3 regions of the Paenibacillus sp. FSL E2-0151 genome follow, and region 2 is predicted to be linked to each of the others. Evidence: riboswitches for the same ligand, from Rfam matches in the RefSeq annotation. Region 2 holds a riboswitch; each other region holds the start of a gene.

What was found. Region 2 has a riboswitch for cyclic di-AMP ahead of MHI55_RS07510 (hypothetical protein). Riboswitches for the same ligand answer to the same signal wherever they lie in the genome.
Region 1: it holds a riboswitch for cyclic di-AMP, as region 2 does, so the genes downstream of both, MHI55_RS11210 (C40 family peptidase) here and MHI55_RS07510 (hypothetical protein) in region 2, are expected to answer to the same signal.
Region 3: it holds a riboswitch for cyclic di-AMP, as region 2 does, so the genes downstream of both, MHI55_RS18115 (3D domain-containing protein) here and MHI55_RS07510 (hypothetical protein) in region 2, are expected to answer to the same signal.

Annotation. Positions count from the first base shown of each region.
Region 1 covers NZ_CP150308.1:2,406,827-2,413,497, reverse strand. Annotated here, with positions in the region: gene MHI55_RS11225 (carbohydrate-binding protein) at 1-1,446, shown strand, start outside; tRNA gene MHI55_RS11220 (tRNA-Leu) at 1,592-1,675, opposite strand; gene pelA (pectate lyase) at 1,852-2,814, opposite strand; cyclic di-AMP (ydaO/yuaA leader) riboswitch at 3,233-3,364, shown strand; gene MHI55_RS11210 (C40 family peptidase) at 3,370-3,834, shown strand; gene MHI55_RS11205 (carboxymuconolactone decarboxylase family protein) at 3,908-4,237, opposite strand; gene MHI55_RS11200 (hypothetical protein) at 4,379-4,597, opposite strand; gene MHI55_RS11195 (hypothetical protein) at 4,717-5,046, opposite strand; gene MHI55_RS11190 (xanthine phosphoribosyltransferase) at 5,144-5,725, opposite strand; gene MHI55_RS11185 (hypothetical protein) at 5,930-6,671, shown strand, end outside.
Region 2 covers NZ_CP150308.1:1,669,452-1,676,122, reverse strand. Annotated here, with positions in the region: gene MHI55_RS07525 (organic hydroperoxide resistance protein) at 176-595, opposite strand; gene MHI55_RS07520 (Nramp family divalent metal transporter) at 996-2,291, shown strand; gene MHI55_RS07515 (HAD family hydrolase) at 2,396-3,079, opposite strand; gene MHI55_RS07510 (hypothetical protein) at 3,254-3,652, opposite strand; cyclic di-AMP (ydaO/yuaA leader) riboswitch at 3,768-3,943, opposite strand; gene MHI55_RS07505 (glutathione peroxidase) at 4,315-4,794, shown strand; tRNA gene MHI55_RS07500 (tRNA-Leu) at 4,942-5,024, opposite strand; gene MHI55_RS07495 (urease accessory UreF family protein) at 5,469-6,170, shown strand; gene MHI55_RS07490 (hypothetical protein) at 6,437-6,640, shown strand; gene MHI55_RS07485 (hypothetical protein) at 6,668-6,671, shown strand, end outside.
Region 3 covers NZ_CP150308.1:4,007,639-4,014,309, reverse strand. Annotated here, with positions in the region: gene MHI55_RS18125 (ABC transporter permease subunit) at 10-1,473, shown strand; gene MHI55_RS18120 (amino acid ABC transporter ATP-binding protein) at 1,460-2,182, shown strand; cyclic di-AMP (ydaO/yuaA leader) riboswitch at 2,401-2,595, shown strand; gene MHI55_RS18115 (3D domain-containing protein) at 2,598-3,272, shown strand; gene MHI55_RS18110 (polysaccharide deacetylase family protein) at 3,380-4,171, opposite strand; gene MHI55_RS18105 (hypothetical protein) at 4,325-4,666, shown strand; gene MHI55_RS18100 (PspA/IM30 family protein) at 4,778-5,449, shown strand; gene MHI55_RS18095 (DUF350 domain-containing protein) at 5,545-5,946, shown strand; gene MHI55_RS18090 (DUF4178 domain-containing protein) at 5,970-6,476, shown strand; gene MHI55_RS18085 (DUF4247 domain-containing protein) at 6,488-6,671, shown strand, end outside.

The DNA.
Region 1 (6,671 bases), 740 kb from region 2:
CTCAGGATCTACGTTGATCCAGATTCCAATAACTGGTATCGTGAAGTTGCCACAGCCAAACGAGCTATCGAAAAGGGTGCTATTGTATTTGCATCCCCATGGAATCCTCCAAGCAGCATGGTTGAAACGTTCAACCGCAATGGGGACACAAATGCCAAACGTCTGAAATACGACAAATATACCGCATATGCGCAACATCTGAACGACTTTGTAACCTACATGAAAAATAACGGCGTAGATCTGTATGCCATTTCTGTACAAAACGAACCGGATTATGCTCATGACTGGACTTGGTGGACTCCACAAGAGATCCTTCGATTCATGAAAGAAAATGCCGGGTCCATCCAAGGTACCAAAGTCATGGCGCCTGAATCCTTCCAGTACTTAAAAAACATATCCGACCCAATCCTGAATGATCCGCAGGCACTTGCCAACATGGACATTCTGGGAGCACATACGTATGGAACCCAGATTTCGAATTTTGCCTACCCTCTCTTTAAGCAAAAAGGAGCCGGTAAAGAACTGTGGATGACTGAAGTGTATGTTCCAAACAGTGACAACAACTCAGCAGACCGCTGGCCTGAAGCATTAGACGTTTCCTATCACATGCACAATGCCATGGTAGAAGGTGATTTCCAGGCCTACGTGTGGTGGTACATCCGCAGACAGTATGGTCCGATGAAAGAGGACGGTACCATAAGCAAACGCGGGTATAATATGGCTCATTTCTCTAAATTCGTGCGTCCAGGCTACCTGCGAGTCGATGCAACGAAAAATCCGGATACAAACACATTTGTCTCAGCCTATAAAGGTGATAACAAAGTCGTCGTCGTGGCAATTAACCGTGGAACTTCAGCCACAAGCCAAAAATTCGTTCTGCAGAATGGTAATGCCTCTACTGTGTCCTCATGGATTACGGACAGCAGTCGAAACCTGGCAAGCGGAACCTCGCTTAACGTATCCAATGGAGCCTTCACGGCACAGCTCCCGCCTCAGAGCGTAACAACGTTTGTTGCCAACGTTACTGGCGGAAATAGCGGCGGGAATACAGGCAGTGGCACGACGTATGAAGCCGAGACCGGAACGTCACTTACGGAAGCTACCATTGAAACAATCTACCCCGGTTACACTGGCTCCGGGTATGTTAACTTCAATGCGATGACTGGTTCGGCCATTCAATGGAACGGCATTAATAACACGACAACAGGTACCAAAAACGTAAAGTTTCGTTATGCGCTGGAAAGCGGCACTCGGAACCTCGACATTTTTGTGAACGGAACCAAAGTCATTAGCAACGAGCCCTTTCCGGCTACGGGAAGCTGGTCCACTTGGGTTGAAAAAACAATACAGGTCCCCATGAACACGGGGACCAATACATTGAAAGTAGTTACCACCGGATCGGAAGGACCGAATATTGACAGCGTTAATGTTACCGCAGCACAATAAACGTTCCGTATGGCTGATGGAAGACATTTGCTGTACGTGCAGCTAAGCACTAACCTCTTGAATACTCATCACTAAAGTTAGTGTTATATCAAAAAATGCAAAAAAAGACTCCTTAAGCGTTAGCTTAAGGAGTCTTTTTATTAGATGCGGTCGAGAGGACTCGAACCTCCACGGGGGTTAGCCCACACGGACCTGAACCGTGCGCGTCTGCCAATTCCGCCACGACCGCATATTGTATCTCCGTCATCCATATCGGCGACAAGAAATAATATATCATGCGTAATCTATCATGTCAACACTGAAAGTAATAACAATAAAGCCCGAATCAGACGTCCATGTCGATTCGGGCTTTACCTTTAACTGCTGTTAATAGTTTGGTTCATTAAAACGGAAGCATACTACAAATTACAGCTTGGAAGGCCAGTTGCCATACCATGCATAACCGCCTCTTCTTTCTTTATCAATATCACTTAATTTGTATTTAACTACCCCGTCACGACCAATAAAGATTGGTTTATCCGTTCCGATCTCATAGAAGCGTGCCCAAATTGGTGCAGCTTTGGAATCAGCGATAATTTTACTATCTCCATTAGCTCTTTCATACTTGTAACCCGTAATTTTCACTTTGTTAAACCAAGCCTCCGCTCCTTTAATGGATGCGGTAATTTTAGCGTTAGCAGGTCTGGTTTTCAGAAATTTAACAATCGTTACACTCTCTCCAGCTGTCAGTGATGGCACTTCGTAGATTCTTGCGCTCGCTGGTTTAAGAGAGCTGGAATCATGTTGTTGTCCCCATGCTGTCAGCTTACCACCTGAAACGACCTGTGTATTCAGAATCGCCTCCACACCTTTGGCAACTGAATTTTTACTGCGGTTAGCAAGTGTGCTGTCGATAAATGAGAAATCACCTTTGCGTGCTGCTACTTCATCCAGCATGATCATTACATTAATCATGGCATCATCATTGTAAGTGATGTGCTTGTGGTATCCGGAGCTTTGGTAAACTTGTGGCCACCCGCCGTTTGAATACTGCATGTTGATCAAAAAGTTAATTCCTTTGATTGCAGCTGTGGAGTAACGCGGATCATTCGTCTTTTTAAATTCCTTCGCCAATCTTCTAATTTCTGAGTATGTAGCCTTGTTGTCTATCGTGGACTTTGCCCACTCTCCACTTGTCTGTTTATAATCTTTTCTCCAACCTCCATCCGGCAGCTGGTTCTTCAAAATATCAGAAATACTCGCTGTAGTACCCGACGCATCTGCAGCAGATACCGTCCCTACAGGGAGAACTGCCATTCCAACTACTGAGAACACCATCGTACATGCCAGGACAAAAGTAATTATTTTCTTCGCTTTCAAATGTAACACTCTCCTATGTTCGTTTTTATAAATCTTCCACTTCTACTTTACCTATGATATACGACCCAAACCTCCTTTATTTGTATTTATCGCATAATAAAATCAATTTTCATCCAATATGTGGATTGGATAATCAGATAATATGCAAAAAATCGATTTTTGTCAATATATGCAACTTAATGAATATAATCTCTCTAATTCTACATAACGGGATAGTTCTTTTAACTCATGACAAACCTATTTATTTATCCAAATTCGTCTTAAACGAACCAATAATGACGTTTTTGTCATGAATGATACCCAAACTTGATCCCTTCTTTCATATAAAAACCTTAATTCCGCTAACATTGAGGTATTACGAAGGGTTTTAAATGGGTTTGACAATTACGCATTTATGCAATATAGTTTCAAATAGTTACAAAAACTTAATTATTCATTGCCGAGTTTCATGTTTGAAAACGGGGGAACCAATTTGGGTGAATTATTCTTATACATAGGAAATATAGGGAACCTTCTACCGAACCCTTAGCTAACTCCGTAGGCATCGAAGGGAGAACATTGATTTTGAAAAAACTGATTATCTCCATTTTTGGAGCAGCTGTATTATTTACATCCGGGGCAACAAGCACAGAGGCAAGCAGTATCAACTCCGTAGTGAACAACATGACAGGTATTCCTTACAAATGGGGTGGCACAACTGTAGCCGGCTTCGACTGTTCTGGTTTTATGAGATATCTTTTCAACAAATACAGCATTGAATTACCACGTACTTCGCAGCAGCAAGCCAAAGCAGGTACTCCCGTATCCAAGAGCAATGTTCGGACAGGTGATCTGGTGTTCTTTAATACAACAGGCAAAGGCATTTCACATACAGGTGTATATATCGGCGGCGGACAATTCGCTCATGCCTCCAGCAGTAAAGGTGTAAGCATCACGAAGTTATCGAATCCATACTTCAATGATCGTTATGTAACAGCACGTCGGGTAACTGGACAGTTTATGTATGATAAAATGTTAGGTAAAATGTGATTCACATACAAAAAGGCATCGGTTATTAACCGGATGCCTTTTTTGCACTTAAAAATGTATGTTGCATTGCTTACTAATGCAGCGCCTTCTGCACTCGCATCGCACCCTGAGACAGGGCATGTCCTCCACCAACAGCTCCAGCCACGGCTACGGTCTCCATAATCTCCTGATCTGTTGCGCCCTTAGCACGGGCTTCTTCTACATGGTAGAAGGTACATACCTCATTGTTGGCGAATAATCCAATGCCAAGCGCAATTAGCTGTTTTGTCTTCGCATCAATCACACCAGGTTGGAAACATTCTCCGGTAAACTCATGATACGACTTCACCACACCTGGCAGCACATCGCTTAATGCTCCAATCTGATCCTTGTAGGCATGAACTTTATCATTCATCAATGTCATGGCTTGTAGCACACCCTCTCGGCTATAGTTACAGATCTTCCTCACTGTACCTATCTTCTCTCCCGAGTGAGCCAATTATGCCAAGAAATCATGGTAATTCCAAACATTTAAAGCTCATGGCCCTGCCATAATTATCAGCTGTTACTCACTAAGTGGACTCTGGCGCGGCTCGCTGAACAGCTGATAGCTGTAACCTCGGTCCAGCTTAACGACACGTCGATTCTGACGACGGATAAGTACCTGCTCGCCATCCCAGGCAACCACAATCCCTTTCACGTCGTTCGATTCCAGCTCGTCCCGTACGACTCTAACTTTCTCACCTGACAGACGCAGGGCGTCCAATTCTGTATCACTAATCATCTTCATGGCTCCTATAATTCAAATTTATTTACAAAAAGAGACCTAAATGAAAAGTCATTTAGGTCTCACGTGACTGTATTGGACTGTCATGTCATTCGAAATTATGTCCCGACTGAAAGTTACCGCTGCGCGTGCTCTTTGCTGTCGTTCTTCTCGAACCAAAAATCAAGCACTTTGGCGGACATCACACGTTCTTCAAGGTACTCCACTTGATGCGGTGTAAATTGTTCTTTCCAAGAGAAGGACAACTCTTCGCACAAGCCTACAATCGTCAGTAATTCTGACCAGGCAACATAGCGTTTGTACCAGAAAAATTGAGGATGTTCAATCATATAGGGATAAAGGTCATCGAATTCCGTATGTTTACAATCCAGGGCACGTTCAAAATGAACTTTCGATTCCGCCAGCTTATCATTAAAAAATTGTTCTGTTGCCGGTTGGTTCCCCATGGTGTTGCCTCCTCTCCCTAACATAACCCCATTATAAATGAAATCGGCGGTCATGCAAAGGCATAGTTCAAAAAATAGGCCCTATTCCTTTAAAATGTCACATTTCGTTATCGTCAAATTGTACCGTACCATCATTCAGGGAACGAATGCGTACCAAGGCTTCCACCGGAATACCCTGTTCACGAATCGTGCGTGCCCCCGCCTGAAAACTTTTCTCGACCACAACGCCGAATCCGACGAGTTCCGCACCGGAACGCTCGATAATTTTGATGACGCCACGAGCGGCATCTCCATTGGCAATAATATCATCAATGAACAAAATGCGGTCATTCTCATGAATGAACTCGCGGGATACCATAATGTCAGTTACAATTCCTTTGGTAAAGGACGGTACACGTTCACAGTAAGCATCAGGATCAGCCAGAAGTGTTTTTTTGCGACGGGCGAATACAAGTGGCACCCCCAGTTCATAGGCTGCGGCAAACGCAACCGGAATCCCTGAGGATTCTACCGTGATTACCCGAGTTACTCCACTTTCACGAAAACGGGCAGCGAACTCACGTCCCATCTCCATCGTTAATGCAGGATCAATTTGGTGGTTCAACAGACCATCCAGCTTTAATACTTGATCCGAGATAACCACACCTTCTTGTAAAATTCGTTGTTTCAATAATTCCATGATTTGACCTCCCAAGCCTATCCTATGAGGTAAAAGTATCATATATCTATCTATAAGTTCAAGCGAAATTGCCTTGACGCTGTCCTTGGGACGCATTTCAAGCCAAAGCTCATTATCGATTGTCATGACTTTCGTGGGTCAAGCATACCTTGTACCATGGTACCCGCATGTCCAAACTATACAGGGGCCTGAGAGGGGAAACACATGAAACAGGCATTTCGGGTGCTGCAGATCGCATTTACATACATTGGAACGGTTGTTGGAGCCGGCTTCGCTACAGGGCAGGAAATTTTGCAGTTTTTTACCCAGTATGGCAAATGGGCCACCATCACCATAGGCTTATCCACCATGCTCTTTGTCTGGTTAGGTACCAAAATGATGCTGATCGCTCACGATACCGGGTCCCGCTCTTATGAGGATCTGAACAAACATTTATTCGGCCATAAGGCGGGCAAATGGATCACCTGGGTGACCCTTCTCATTCTCATTGGCGTGAACAGTGTCATGCTTGCCGGAGCAGGCTCCGTTTTTGTCGAACATCTGGGTTTGCATTATCAGACAGGTCTGATCGTCACACTTGTAGGGACATATCTGCTTCTCGGTCGGGGCATTCAAGCCATCCTACAAATGAATAGCATCGTTGTGCCCATGATGCTCCTGTTATCTCTGCTCATGATCACAAGTACCATCCATCATCCAGGTGCTTCCCGATTCATCACACTGACGACAGACTCAAACCCTATTCAAGTGTGGCTGTCTCCACTGTTGTATACTTCATTCAATCTGGTGTTGGCTCAAGCTGTTCTTGTGCCTGTAGGTAACCAGATTCGTAGCCGGAATGTGCTGAAGTGGGGTGGAGTATTGGGTGGAATTGGCGTTGGTTTCATGCTGATGGCAGCTCATTTTGCCATGTCAGCTCAGATGCCCGGCATCATCCAATTCGAAA
Region 2 (6,671 bases):
TGAGAGTGCAATTATGTAAAATAGTACGCGATCTGGCATCTAATCTCCTGCATCATGTCCTTATATGATAATCAACACAAAACCCTGCCGATTGCCAGCAGGGCTTTGTAGTCGAACATCAGGTATCTGGGATAACCTGCTCTATATGTTCCCTTTACTTACCAGGAGTCAAATCTTAAACTACGTTTAATACAACATCAATGTTGCCGCGTGTTGCTTTGGAATATGGACAGAAATCATGCGCCTTGCGGGCCAGTTCCTCTGCTTGACTGTGATCTACACCAGGCATGCTAACGTCCAGACGAACAGACAGCTGAAAACCGTCATCCGCAGGGTCTTTACCAATGGATACGTTACTTGTAACGACCACATCCTCCAATTTCACACCTGCTTTGCGTGCTACATTGGCAAGGGCACTTTCATAACATGCTCCATATCCAGCGGCAAAAAGTTGCTCAGGGTTAGTACCTTCACCACCGGAGCCACCAAGCTCTTTTGGCATTTTCAGATCATGCTTAAGCACGCCATCCGAAGAAGTCACCGAACCTGTACGTCCACCTTTAACTGTCGCTACTGCTGTATATAAAGCTTCCATTCAGAATCTCTCCCTTATCCATATAGTTTTTTACTGCCTTCCTTTCAATTTAAACTTCTGGCTCATTTTGAAACGCAATTTTGTATCTTTATCAGCTTTTACAACTTTATTATTTTCATGCATTTCAATGCCATGGCTGTATTTTCCCTAAGGTTGGGTAATATACGAAGGGGCATATTCAAGCTACAACCGAAATTTTGTGCTGATACATAAAAGTTGCACTAGACAAAAATAATTGAAGGAGTACAATGTAACAATAAACATAAAAATTTAGATATATCATGAGCGGTTTGTACCGCATCAATATCTCCAAATCAATAATTCAAAGTCAGGTGATTATCGTATGAGTAAAAAAAATCCGTTCAACGCTCCTTCAAGAGAATCATTATCTACTGCGGGCATGGCCCCTTCCCTTGGAGAAGCACATAGTTCCATGAAAGTTCCGCAGAATGCTGCATGGTGGAAGAAATTCCTCGCCTTTGTAGGCCCAGGATACCTCGTTGCCGTAGGTTACATGGACCCGGGGAACTGGGCAACAGATATCGCAGGCGGCTCGCAGTTCGGGTATACCTTGTTATCCGTTATCCTGTTATCGAACCTGATGGCCGTTGTCCTTCAGTCGCTGGCTGGCAAGCTCGGTATCGTCACTGGACGGGATCTGGCTCAAGCCTGTCGTGAACGATTCAGCATGCCTGTTGTTATGATGTTATGGATTCTGTGTGAGCTTGCCATTGCAGCTACCGATCTGGCTGAAGTCATTGGTTCTGCCATCGCATTAAAACTGTTATTTAACATCCCCATGTTATACGGCGTTATCATCACCGCAGTTGATGTACTCCTGATTCTTGTTCTGCAAAACAAAGGCTTCCGCGCTTTGGAAACTCTCGTCATTGTGCTGATGGCAACAATTGCCCTCTGCTTCGGGATTGATCTGTTTCTGGCAAAACCGGATATGGGCGGTGTTCTCCATGGTTTTGTACCAAATGTTGAGATCCTGCAAAACCCGGCTATGCTCTATATTGCCATTGGTATTATCGGAGCAACCGTGATGCCGCATAATCTGTACCTGCATTCTTCCATTGTGCAGACCCGTCAGATCGAACAGACACCACAGGGCAAAAAAGAAGCCATTCGGTACTCGACCATGGATTCTACGATTGCGCTGACACTGGCCCTGTTCATCAATGCAGCCATCCTGATTGTATCTGCCGCTGTATTTCACAGTGCTGGTATGACGCAGGTTGCTGAGATCGCTGATGCCTATCATCTGCTGACACCTCTATTGGGTACTACGGTCGCAAGTATCCTGTTCGGTGTGGCGCTGTTAGCATCAGGTCAGAACTCTACCCTTACAGGTACACTCGCTGGGCAGATCGTTATGGAAGGTTTCCTGAACATTCGAATTCCGGCTTGGCTACGCAGACTGGTCACACGTCTGATCGCCATCATCCCGGCGGTAATTGTGACAGCCATTGCAGGAGAACATGGCACAGAAGAACTGCTCATTTTGAGCCAGGTCGTGCTGTCGCTTCAATTGCCCTTTGCTGTAATTCCCCTGGTGATGTTCACAAGTGATAAAAAAAGCATGGGTGCATTCGCCAACAAATTGTGGCTCAAAATCATCTCATGGGTCATTGCCGCGATTATCGTTGTGCTGAATGTATATCTGATCATTCAGACGATCCGGTTGTTCTAATCTCATTTTAATTGGCTAAATACTAAAAAGGCTGATCAACTCCGGTATTTTATACCCAGTTGATCAGCCTTTATTGTTGCAATCCAATAAACAACCATCTGAATCTAATCCTGATTTGGCATCAGTAACGGCAAGAGTTGATCCAATGATTCAACAGTCCAATCCGCACGTTTGTCATCCGATAGATCTGGCTGGAATCTTCCGTAACCCTGCATAATTCGAATCGTACGCATGCCCAGATTCCGAGCAGGTATAATGTCGTTATCGATCCGATCTCCGATCATGACGGCTTCCTCCGGTTCACAACCTGCCTGCTTCAAGGCCACAGCGTATAACTCAGGGTCTGGCTTGGACACTCCTTCTTCAGCTGAACATGCCAGAACATCAACATACTTCCGCAAGCCGTAACTCTCCAGTCTCTCTTCCGTTCCAGGACTCTGATTGGCAATAATGCCAATGCGATAATGCCGTGACAACTGCTGAAGAACAAAATCTGCTGAAGGAAAAGGACGTTCAAGATCTTTTTGAAACTTCAGCTTGTCCTGAATCTGTTTTTGATGCCCCTCGTCTTCAACAAATGTGCGAATCGCCACTCTCATAGGCCATTGCTCATATTTTCGGTAACAGCTCGCGAACAGTTCGCGTACCGCCTCAATTGTCACCGGATACCCCAAAGCACAAGCTTCACGGACAAACTGTCCGATAATATCATCAACCGGCTCCCATTCATCCACCAGCGTATCTCCAACATCAAAAAACAACCATTTCAATCCACCTACATCCGGCACGCCAATTCCTCCTTGTAAGCATAAAAAAGAAGACTCACCATCCTGCATGAGTCTCCTCAAACTTCCGTTTATCGATGAATCAATTTCATAATACCTTGAGTAAATTCTGAAATTGATTCTAATACATTCAATTATAACAGGCACCTTACACCTGAGCAATCACAAGCTATGGCATTAACCATTGAGGAGAAAGCCAACTTCCCCATTGAGCGAATATACAATCCGGTCTGCGCCCATGCCCCGATAGATGCCCTTAGGATGACTCTGCTCCGTAATGACGCACAGGGATTTCGATGTCCATGAACGGCAGATCTGTAAATAACGACAGGTCAGATTCAGGCTGTTCTCGAAAATAAACACATTGCCTACGCTGCCCTGCGGCAAAAACCATTTTTGAGCTGCAGCCGTATTCATGCGAATGACATGTTCTACTCCGATTCTACGGAGTCTTCGCTCTTCCCCTGCACTGTTGGTTAGAACGGCAAACGGCATTTTTTTGTACATCAGCAATTTGATAAATTTACGTCCTGCTTCATTTGGAGCAGTCACTAAGATCATCTCAGTATCCATCATTCGTTCCTCCCTTGGCGTGAAAAGACAACAAAAAAGAAGCGTGGGGGACCAAGGCCTCCCGAACGCTTCTTAAATAACCCATGGCGAAAACACCATGAACCAGCGTACGGCTTGTTGCCTCTCCCTTTAACGCTTACGAGGTTAGCTGACGGATTCGGGCGCGAGAGTCGCCCTATTTCCGGCTGTCACCGGAAAATTCACCCCATGAATGCCCACTGTCCTGGACAGCACATTCCGTTGGTTCCCCCGTTTCCCATTCATTAATGAATGGAAACTCAGCGATTAAAACATCGTTCGTATATCTTAAGGTAAGATCGAGCGATATTATCGTTTGTTTCGTTTTTCAAGTACAATTTAGTTTAAATTGAAATTACGCTATGAATCATACACCCGTGCCATGTCGGTGTAAAGTCCGCCCAGATCACCAAATCGGCAGATTTTTGCCAATTCCTATCCATAATAACGCTTACAACAAAGTTATACTCTATCTATCTCTTCAAGGCTATCTAATTCTCACTCTGGCGTAAATCACTTCGCAATTCATTCACGTATTCTGCACAACTTGCCTGTTTTGATTCTTTTAACACCATATTAGTTTTGCAATATTTAATTGCAACCAATATAATAGAAGATATAAGAGTAAATAAATGGAGGCGATTTAGATGACAGTCTACGATTACAAAGTGAATACCCTTCGCGGTCAAGAAGTTGAAATGTCCGACTACCGTGACAAAGTGCTCCTGATTGTGAATACGGCAAGCTCATGCGGCCTTACCCCTCAATTCAAAGGTCTGCAAGAATTGCAAGACAAATTTCAAGATGCTCCATTTGAAGTGCTTGGTTTCCCAAGTAACCAGTTTGCACAGGAAAAAGGATCTTCCGACGATATTGCCGAGTTCTGTCAGATGAATTATGGCGTGAGCTTCCCCATGTTTGAGAAAATTGATGTGAACGGCTCAAGCGCTCACCCTCTTTTCCAACACCTGAGCACAGAAGCTCCTGGCCTGCTCGGCTCCAAAGCAATCAAATGGAATTTCACCAAATTCCTCGTGGATCAGAACGGACAGGTCATTAAACGTTATGCTCCCAAAACAACACCGGACAAGATTGAAGAAGATATCAAGAATTTGCTGCAAAAATAATACACAGGCCACCCGTAGCCGGAAGGTAGAGCAACATTCCTCCGGTAATGGATGGCCTTTTTTCAACCCAGATGTCATACTGTTCGAAAAAGACAAAAAAAAGAAGCTTCCCATTAATGGAAAGCTTCTTTTTAATCGTTCATATGATGCGGTCGAGAGGACTCGAACCTCCACGGGCATACGCCCACTACCCCCTCAAGATAGCGTGTCTGCCATTCCACCACGACCGCATGTCGTAAATAATCGGCAACAGAATTGATTATACCGGGTTCAGAACTAAAAGTAAAGTATTTTTTAATACTTCTTTTTCAGCTAGGCATTTTCATCAAAAATCGCATAATCTCGTCATCTTTACCCATGAACTGCATATGATTAGATTTGATCCCCTCTTTTTCGGTAAGAGCCGATCTTGTTGATTCATTTATATATAGTCCTTCCTTATATATAGTCCTCCATGAACTTCACCACATAAATAACACAATAAGTTATATAAAATAACACAAGTATTAAATTCCAGATTTAATCCATTAATTTTCACGGATACTATTGACAAAAAGCGGACATTTATGGGATGATAACTATCATATAATTCGGATTTTTAAACATAAAGCAAACAAAAAGGAATATAAATGTCACTTTAAGTGACATTTAACGAACACAGGAGGCGAATGATTGTGAACCGTGGGAATAAGCTGCTCGATTATGTCAAACTGCTTGATTCCTCTATTCAAGTTGGAGGGTTCACCCATTCCTTCGGCATGGATATCCATATCAGGGAGGGTACCATTCGTAATGCTGAAGATCTCGAATCATTCATGCGTTGTCAGTTGCATCCCAGCATCGTTCGTCTTGAAGGTATGGCCATCAAAGGCATCTATACCGCAGCAGATCACAAGGATACATGGCGGATAGCTCTAATCGACAAGCTCGTCCATGTTCAGCGAACCCCTGGAGATCTCAGAGAACAAGCTGCCGCCATGGGTAAACGATTGATCAGACTCGCACGCGCTCTGCACCCCTGGATTGATTTCAGCCAGCTCGAACAGATCTTTGCCAAATACGATTCGGTTGGCTGCCTATCCACTGTTCACGCCTGGATTAACCACCTCCTCGACATCCCTGTCGAGGAGGCGGTCCTTGGTTACCTGCATTCAGCCATGAATGCCTGCATAACCGAAGCCTCCAAAGTCATTCCCCTGAACAACGATACAACCAAGGATCTGATGGTCCGCCTGGCCATAGATCTGGAGAATGAATGGAAGACCGTCAGCGCCTCGGCTGCGGATGGACTGGCACAGCCAACCTCGATGTCCATGAAATCATTTTTCCCCAGTTTCCATATGCTTGGAGCTGGACTTCATGCCTACAGGGCCTAATCCTCTTCCTCCTCATACCCGCTCCCCTTCATTCAAACAAACTAAAAAACACGCGGCAACCTCCTTGCCGACGTGTTTTTTTTCATTTTATTTGTTTTATTTACGTATTTACGCCATTTATAATCACAAAATACACTTTTTTCCGTCTTTTTTAATTGTTAGATGACGAATTTACGTATATAATGAAACATACAGCTCGCATTTCTATATATTCTACATGAAGAAAGAGCGGCTGAATACTACATTCTAACCAGGGGTGAACCCTTTTGAACAAGAAAAAACCAGTTACTCCGTTCGGATGGGCCATCAAACGACGGCTAACCGAACTTCAAGTGGACCAGAAGACCTTTTGTGAACAGCATGGCATCCCACCCTATCGTTTATCCAATCTTATTCACGGCACACGCAAAGCAACCCGATTCAGGCACCTGGTCGCTGATATTTTGGATATTCCAGATGAACTGAGATAAGATTTCTGCCAAAGGAGGGTCTCATCCATGA
Region 3 (6,671 bases), 2.3 Mb from region 2:
AGAAAAAGGTTGAAATTAATAAGTCGTTACACCATGATGCTGTTGACCTTTGTTATTCTGCTGACGACTGCCGTTCCTGTGGCACTTGCTAGTGGAACTACAGATAATTCAAGCAGTAAAAAGCTGGTGCTCGGTACAAGTGCCGATTTTGCACCATATGAATTCCATAAAGTGATTAATGGCAAAGATGAAATCGTCGGCTTCGATATTGAGATCGCCAAAGAGATTGCCAAAGATCTTGGCGCTGAGCTTGTGATTGAGGATATGGGCTTCGACGGTCTTCTGCCTTCATTGCAGAGCGGGCGTGTTGATCTGGTGATTTCAGGTATGACGCCGACGGATGAGCGGAAGAAAAGTATCGATTTTTCCGACACCTATTATAAGTCAAAACAAGTGATTATGGTTCGCAATGTGGATAAAGACAAATATCCAACCATGGCAGAACTTGAAAATGCGAAGATTGGCGTTCAGAAAGGCTCCATTCAGGAAACGATCGGACAGAGTATTCCAGGAGCGAAGCTTACTGCGCTGGATAAAATCTCGGATATCGTGCTTCAACTGCAAACAAAACGCATTGACGCGGCAATCGTTGAAGATACCGTTGCTGTAGGTTATCTGGACGATATCATTGGACTTGCTGCTGCTGTTCCGGACGAAGAGCAAGCAGAAGCGGCAATCGGGATTCGTAAAGGTAATACCGAGCTGCTAGCTGCAGTAAATGGAACACTGGAGCGACTGAAAAGCGAAGATAAAATCAATCAGATGGTGACGGACGCCAGCCTCTTGATGGCGGATAAAGCGAACAAATCACAAAATATTTTCCAAGTATTCTGGGAGTACAAAAGTTTCTATGCTACAGGTGTAGGATACACACTTCTGTTGTCTGCACTTGGGGTTATCTTCGGGGTAATTATTGGATTGATCATCTGTTTGTTCCGTTTGCATGACGCTGCAATCTTGCGCTGGATCGGTACGGCTTACGTTGAAGTGATCCGTGGCACACCGATGTTGGTACAGTTGATGATTATTTACTATGGTTTTTCCCTGAGCTTTGGCATTAACTTCACTGCACTTCAGGCAGGTATCATTACACTTTCAATCAATAGTGGTGCCTATCTGGCGGAGATTTTCCGTGCAGGTATCCAAGGTGTGGATCGTGGTCAGTTGGAGGCAGCGCGTTCATTAGGTATGGGAAGAGGCGCCGCGATGCGTTATATCATATTGCCACAAGCCTTCAAAGCTGTATTACCAGCGATCGGTAATGAATTCATAACTATCATCAAAGAATCCTCCATTATCTCCGTTATCGGTATGGTGGACATTATGTATCAGGCAAGTGTAGTCAAGAACATTACGTACCAAGGCTTGAGTCCATTTTTGATTGCAGCAGCCATCTACTTTGTAATGACGTTCATTTTGTCCAAGCTGCTGGGACGACTGGAAAGGAAGTTGAGTGCAAGTGATAGACGTTAGACAATTACACAAATCTTATGGAAATAACGATGTGCTTAAGGGCATAAACGTGACGATTGGCAAAGGTGAGGTTGTCGTGGTCATCGGTCCTTCTGGTTCAGGTAAAAGTACGTTCTTGCGTTGTCTGAATCTGCTGGAACAGCCTACCTCAGGAGAGATTGATTTTGAAGGCGTGTCAATCACGGACCCCAAGCATAACATTAACGCAACTCGTGAGAAAATGGGCATGGTGTTCCAGCACTTCAACCTGTTCCCACACAAAACGGTAGAGCAAAACATTACGATTGCTCCAATTAAAGTGAAGAAACAATCCACTCAGGAAGCGGAAAAAATTGCTGCTGATCTGCTTAACACCGTGGGCTTGTACGATAAAAAAGATACATTCCCGAATCAGCTGTCTGGTGGACAGAAGCAGCGGATCGCCATTGCTAGAGCATTGGCCATGCAGCCGCATGTGATGCTGTTTGACGAGCCTACGTCGGCACTGGATCCTGAGATGGTCGGCGAAGTGCTGGATGTCATGAAACGTCTTGCAGAAGGCGGAATGACGATGGTCATCGTAACCCATGAGATGGGTTTCGCACGTGAAGTGGGAGACCGCATCTTGTTCATGGATGGCGGGGTTATTGTGGAAGAGGGAACACCTGATGAGGTGTTTGGAGCACCCAAAAATTCACGTACACGTGATTTTCTTGCGAAAGTACTCTAAACGATGTGATCAAATAGCGTTACTGACTTCGAGTCGGTAACGCTATTTTTTATGGATAATAATGACGTATGGATTCGGAAAAGTAACTATTCTGTTACCAAATGTAAAGGAATCGGGTCAACCAAACTTTCTGAATTAACCAGTATTCTTACAAATGCTTACATGCTAAAAACCATTTGGTAAGAATTACTACAAGTTCAGGTTACAAAATTGTGATATATTGAACTCTGCCGAAACTTCCGGACAGGGAGTGCGGGGGATGTAACGATGCAGATTGTGCAGGGGGAAGATCTACAGCACACTGCTTGGGGTGAATTGGGTACATAACGTTTCAAATGTAACGAAGAACCTATAGGGTGGGCTCCTCATCCGAATCCGACAACTAACTTCGCAGGCACAATGAGGGAGGAAGACCATGATTAACAAGAAACGTATAGCCAAAACAGCAGTAGCATTAATGACAACAGCAATGCTCATTCAAGCCGTTCCGGCTCACGCCGATTCAGTTCATGTGGCCAAAGAAGGGGATACCTTCTACACCTTATCAAAACAATATGGAGTAGCACTCAACACGTTAATTAAAGCAAACAACGACATTTCGGCTTACAACATTTATGGTGGTTTGAAAATTACGATTCCCGGTAAGGCAAACAATGTAGCAGACGCTGCGGCAACGGAGAGCAAGACCCAAGCGAAGACTGTTACTACAGCAAGCTTGGACGTCAACGCAGATAATAAAGTTGTTCAAGCCTGGGGTAAAACATTCGATTACAGCAAAGCTGTGAACGTAAAAGCAACGGCATACTCTGCAGATCCGTCTGAAAATGGAGGCTGGGGTGCAGTCGATTATTTCGGAAATGACCTTGAACTGGGTACGATTGCAGTTGATCCAAGTGTAATTCCACTTGGAACCAAAGTACTGGTAACTGGTCACAGCCATCCAGGATTGCCAAAACAGGCTTTTGTAGCCACAGCGCGGGATGTGGGCGGTGCAATCAAGGGTCACCGGATTGATATCTTTATCCCGGGTAGCAAACAGTCTGTAAGCTCATTTGGTTTTCAGGATATCGAGCTGTACATTCTGAAGTAGAGAGAAAATAACATTTAAAATGAATTCAAACAGGGTGTCTGCCAGTCGCTAATTCGCGATTGAACAGCACCCTTTTAATATTCTCATTATTTGTTATCACGGTCATCCTAATCTTTGGCCTTGGGCAATCCCAGCATTTCGTCCAAGGTGACCAGTTCATATCCCCGATTACGTAGTTCCTCAATAATTTCAGGCAAAGCCTCAATCGTGCCGTTCAGGTTTGACCCTACACCGCCTCCAGCATGTTGCAGAACGATGGAGCCAGGTTTCACGGCAGAGAGGATGTTATCTTTCACCTGTTCCTTTGAAAGGCCTTTCCAGTCCAGGGAGTCTACGTTCCAGTTCACAATGCTATAATGTTGTTTGGCAGCCCATCTCAGCTGTTCTTCATTAATGTCTCCATAAGGTGGCCGAATCATCTTGGGCGTATATCCCGCCAAACGTTGAATAATATCCCCGGTATGTAAAATTTGTTTGCGAAAGGCATTCATCGACAGCTTACTGAATTCAGGATGATTGTAGCTGTGATTACCAACCATATGCCCTTCCTTAACGATGCGTTTCACTAGATCCGGATGTTTCTCAGCACGACTACCCACGATGAAGAATGTAGCTCTGACATTGTATTTCTTCAATACATCCAGCACTTGTGGAGTAAACCGTGGATCAGGTACATCATCAAAAGTCAGTGCAACCTTCTTGGTTGAAGGACCATTGGTTTTGAACGTATCGGCATATTTTTGACGTAATTGTCCCAATGTCAGTTGTTCTTCTTCCGCAGAATCCGAACCTGATACGGATTCACCTGGCGGGCTTGAAACATCCCGCGATGAAACTGGAGCATGAGATCCCCCGAGAAAAATAACGATAACCATCAGCATAATGAGGCGTACGCGCATAATATCGGCCTCCTTTTTCAAAATGACGTTCTCCTTGGTATACCCGGGGGCTCCATAAAATATGCGCAGTGTGAGAAGTTTCATTGTGGATTTAGCTCATGACAGCCATAATTCCTCCATATATAACATATAGAAAAGGATAGGTGGATGGGTATGAGTACATCTGATTTGAAATCCATACGTTTACAGGTGATTGAAGCAGGAGAAGATAAGGTTTTTCTCGTTACCGGAGGAAAGGCGCATATTGGCGCCGTAGCCACGTTCTATGTGGATCATGAGCGCGTAAGCGGGACGACGGTACATATTCCCGGGCATAAAGAACAAGAGCTGTGTGAGCGGCTTGCCCGAAAGGCAGCCTTGCAACTGAAAGTAACCGTTACGGTGATCATGGGTATCCATTTTGATTCCATCACGCGGATGCAGATCGACGAAATCGTGCAGACTGCAGAGAGGTTGATGGAGGATCATCTGAACAAAGATAAACGATCTTCCTGACATAAGAGCCATCGAATGTTTTGATTTTATTTGCTAAAATTGAAACGAGTTGTAGATTGTTACGTATGTATGTTTATATACGATGTAATATCGACTAGGAGGAATAACATAATGTCCATTTTCAAACGTTTGCGTGATCTAACCATGTCTAACATCAACGCCATTATTGACAAGGCGGAAGATCCAATCAAGATGACGGACCAATATATCCGTGACATGCAAGAGGATCTGGAAGATGCGGAGAAAGCAGTAGCTCAACAGATCGCCATTGAGAAGAAATTCAAGCAGTTGTTCGAAGAGCAGGAAGCTCTTGTGAAGAAACGTGAAGAGCAGGCGCATACGGCGGCACGTGCTCAGAATCTAGATTTGGCTCGACGTGCTCTGGAAGAGAAAAAGGTTGCTGAAGAGAAGATGGCTGAGTACAAAACCAGCTATGACCAAAACAAGGCTTCTGCAGATAACCTGCGTGGCAAGCTCGACGAGATGCGTAAGCAACTGACTCAAATGAAGAACAAACGCGAAACACTGGTAGCGCGTTACAATGCAGCAAAAGCCCAAACGGAAATCAACAAAGCGTTGAATGGGTTTGGCTCTGATACCGCAAGTGCTGGTATGAAGCGTATGGAAGAGAAGATGATGCAGATGGAAGCACAGGCAGAAGCAAGCAACGAAATGTCTTCCAAAGGAAAATCTTTGGATGAAGAGTTCGAGAAGTTGGGTAAAGATCAGGCTGTTGAAGACGAACTCGCAGCATTGATGAAACAGTACGATAATAAGAACTAATACCTTGGTTGTCAGCAAGGTTAACCAGCGGAGGAGAAGAGTATTTCTCCTTCGCTTTTAAATGCGGTTCATGTTGATATGTGGGGGCTGTGTAAATGGATTTGAACATTTTGGCGATGCTGGTCTGGACCGGATCTGGTTCGGTTTTGCTGTTTGTCCTGATGTATGTTGATTCACTGTTCACGAAATATAAGGATTTTGCTGAAGTTAAGGCTGGCAATATGGCCGTTACTACACGTATGGTTATGAAATTATTTGCACAAGGATATGTACTCGCTACGTCCATTTCTACGGCCGGTCACCTGGGAGAAGCACTGCTGGTCTCCGTTGTATCCTTTATCATTTTGTTGATTCTGGAGAGTGTTGTACACTTTATGATTCGCAAATGGGCCAATCTGGATCTGGATACGGGAATTCAGCAAGGGAAGACAGGGTACGGATTGTTCTCTGGCGCTTTACATATCGTGGGCGCACTGATTATTGCAGCTTGTTTATAAGATAAGGAACAGGAGTAATTCTCATGAGTGTATGGAAACGAATTAAAGGAATACTAACGAAACCTGAACCACCGCAGGCAGAGAAAACGATGCTTCAGCTTGCACCTGGTGATATCTGTGAGGTTTCTCTGGTCACTTATGAAGTCGTTGGTCGGGTACAAAATCGTGCTCGAAATGCAGTTGTGCTCACGCTGCAGGATGGTACCGCATTTCGATATTTGCATATCGAAGAACGGGAACTCACACGTTACGCCCTATATACACCAATTGATGGCAGGCTTGATGCACCTGATGAGGTGCCCACATTGCTGGACCTGGATGGACGCGCATATCATCTGGAGGAAGAGTATGGAGGCATGGTATCAACGGCAGGTAGAACTCCATATGGCCAGGCTGGAGAACAATTGGTATGGCAGTATCAGTCGGATGATAATATGCTTCTTCGCGTGGAGTGGCAAGACAGAAGATTTACACTGTATGAGGGTGAGTCCATTCTTCCTGCGGATATCAAAGTGATTCGTTCGAGCTAGGAGAGGTTCCAATGAAAAAACGCTTGGCACATGGATTAAAATTAATGCTGGTCCTCAGCCTTGTCATGTCTCTGTTGTCCGCGTGCGGAGCAGCACCTTCTGTTCAGGACACATATCCGCTTGAATCGGTTAACGGCAGTGGTAACTCAACGTCCTATGTGTACCGTGCTTCGGACCGTACCGTTCCGGAAGTGG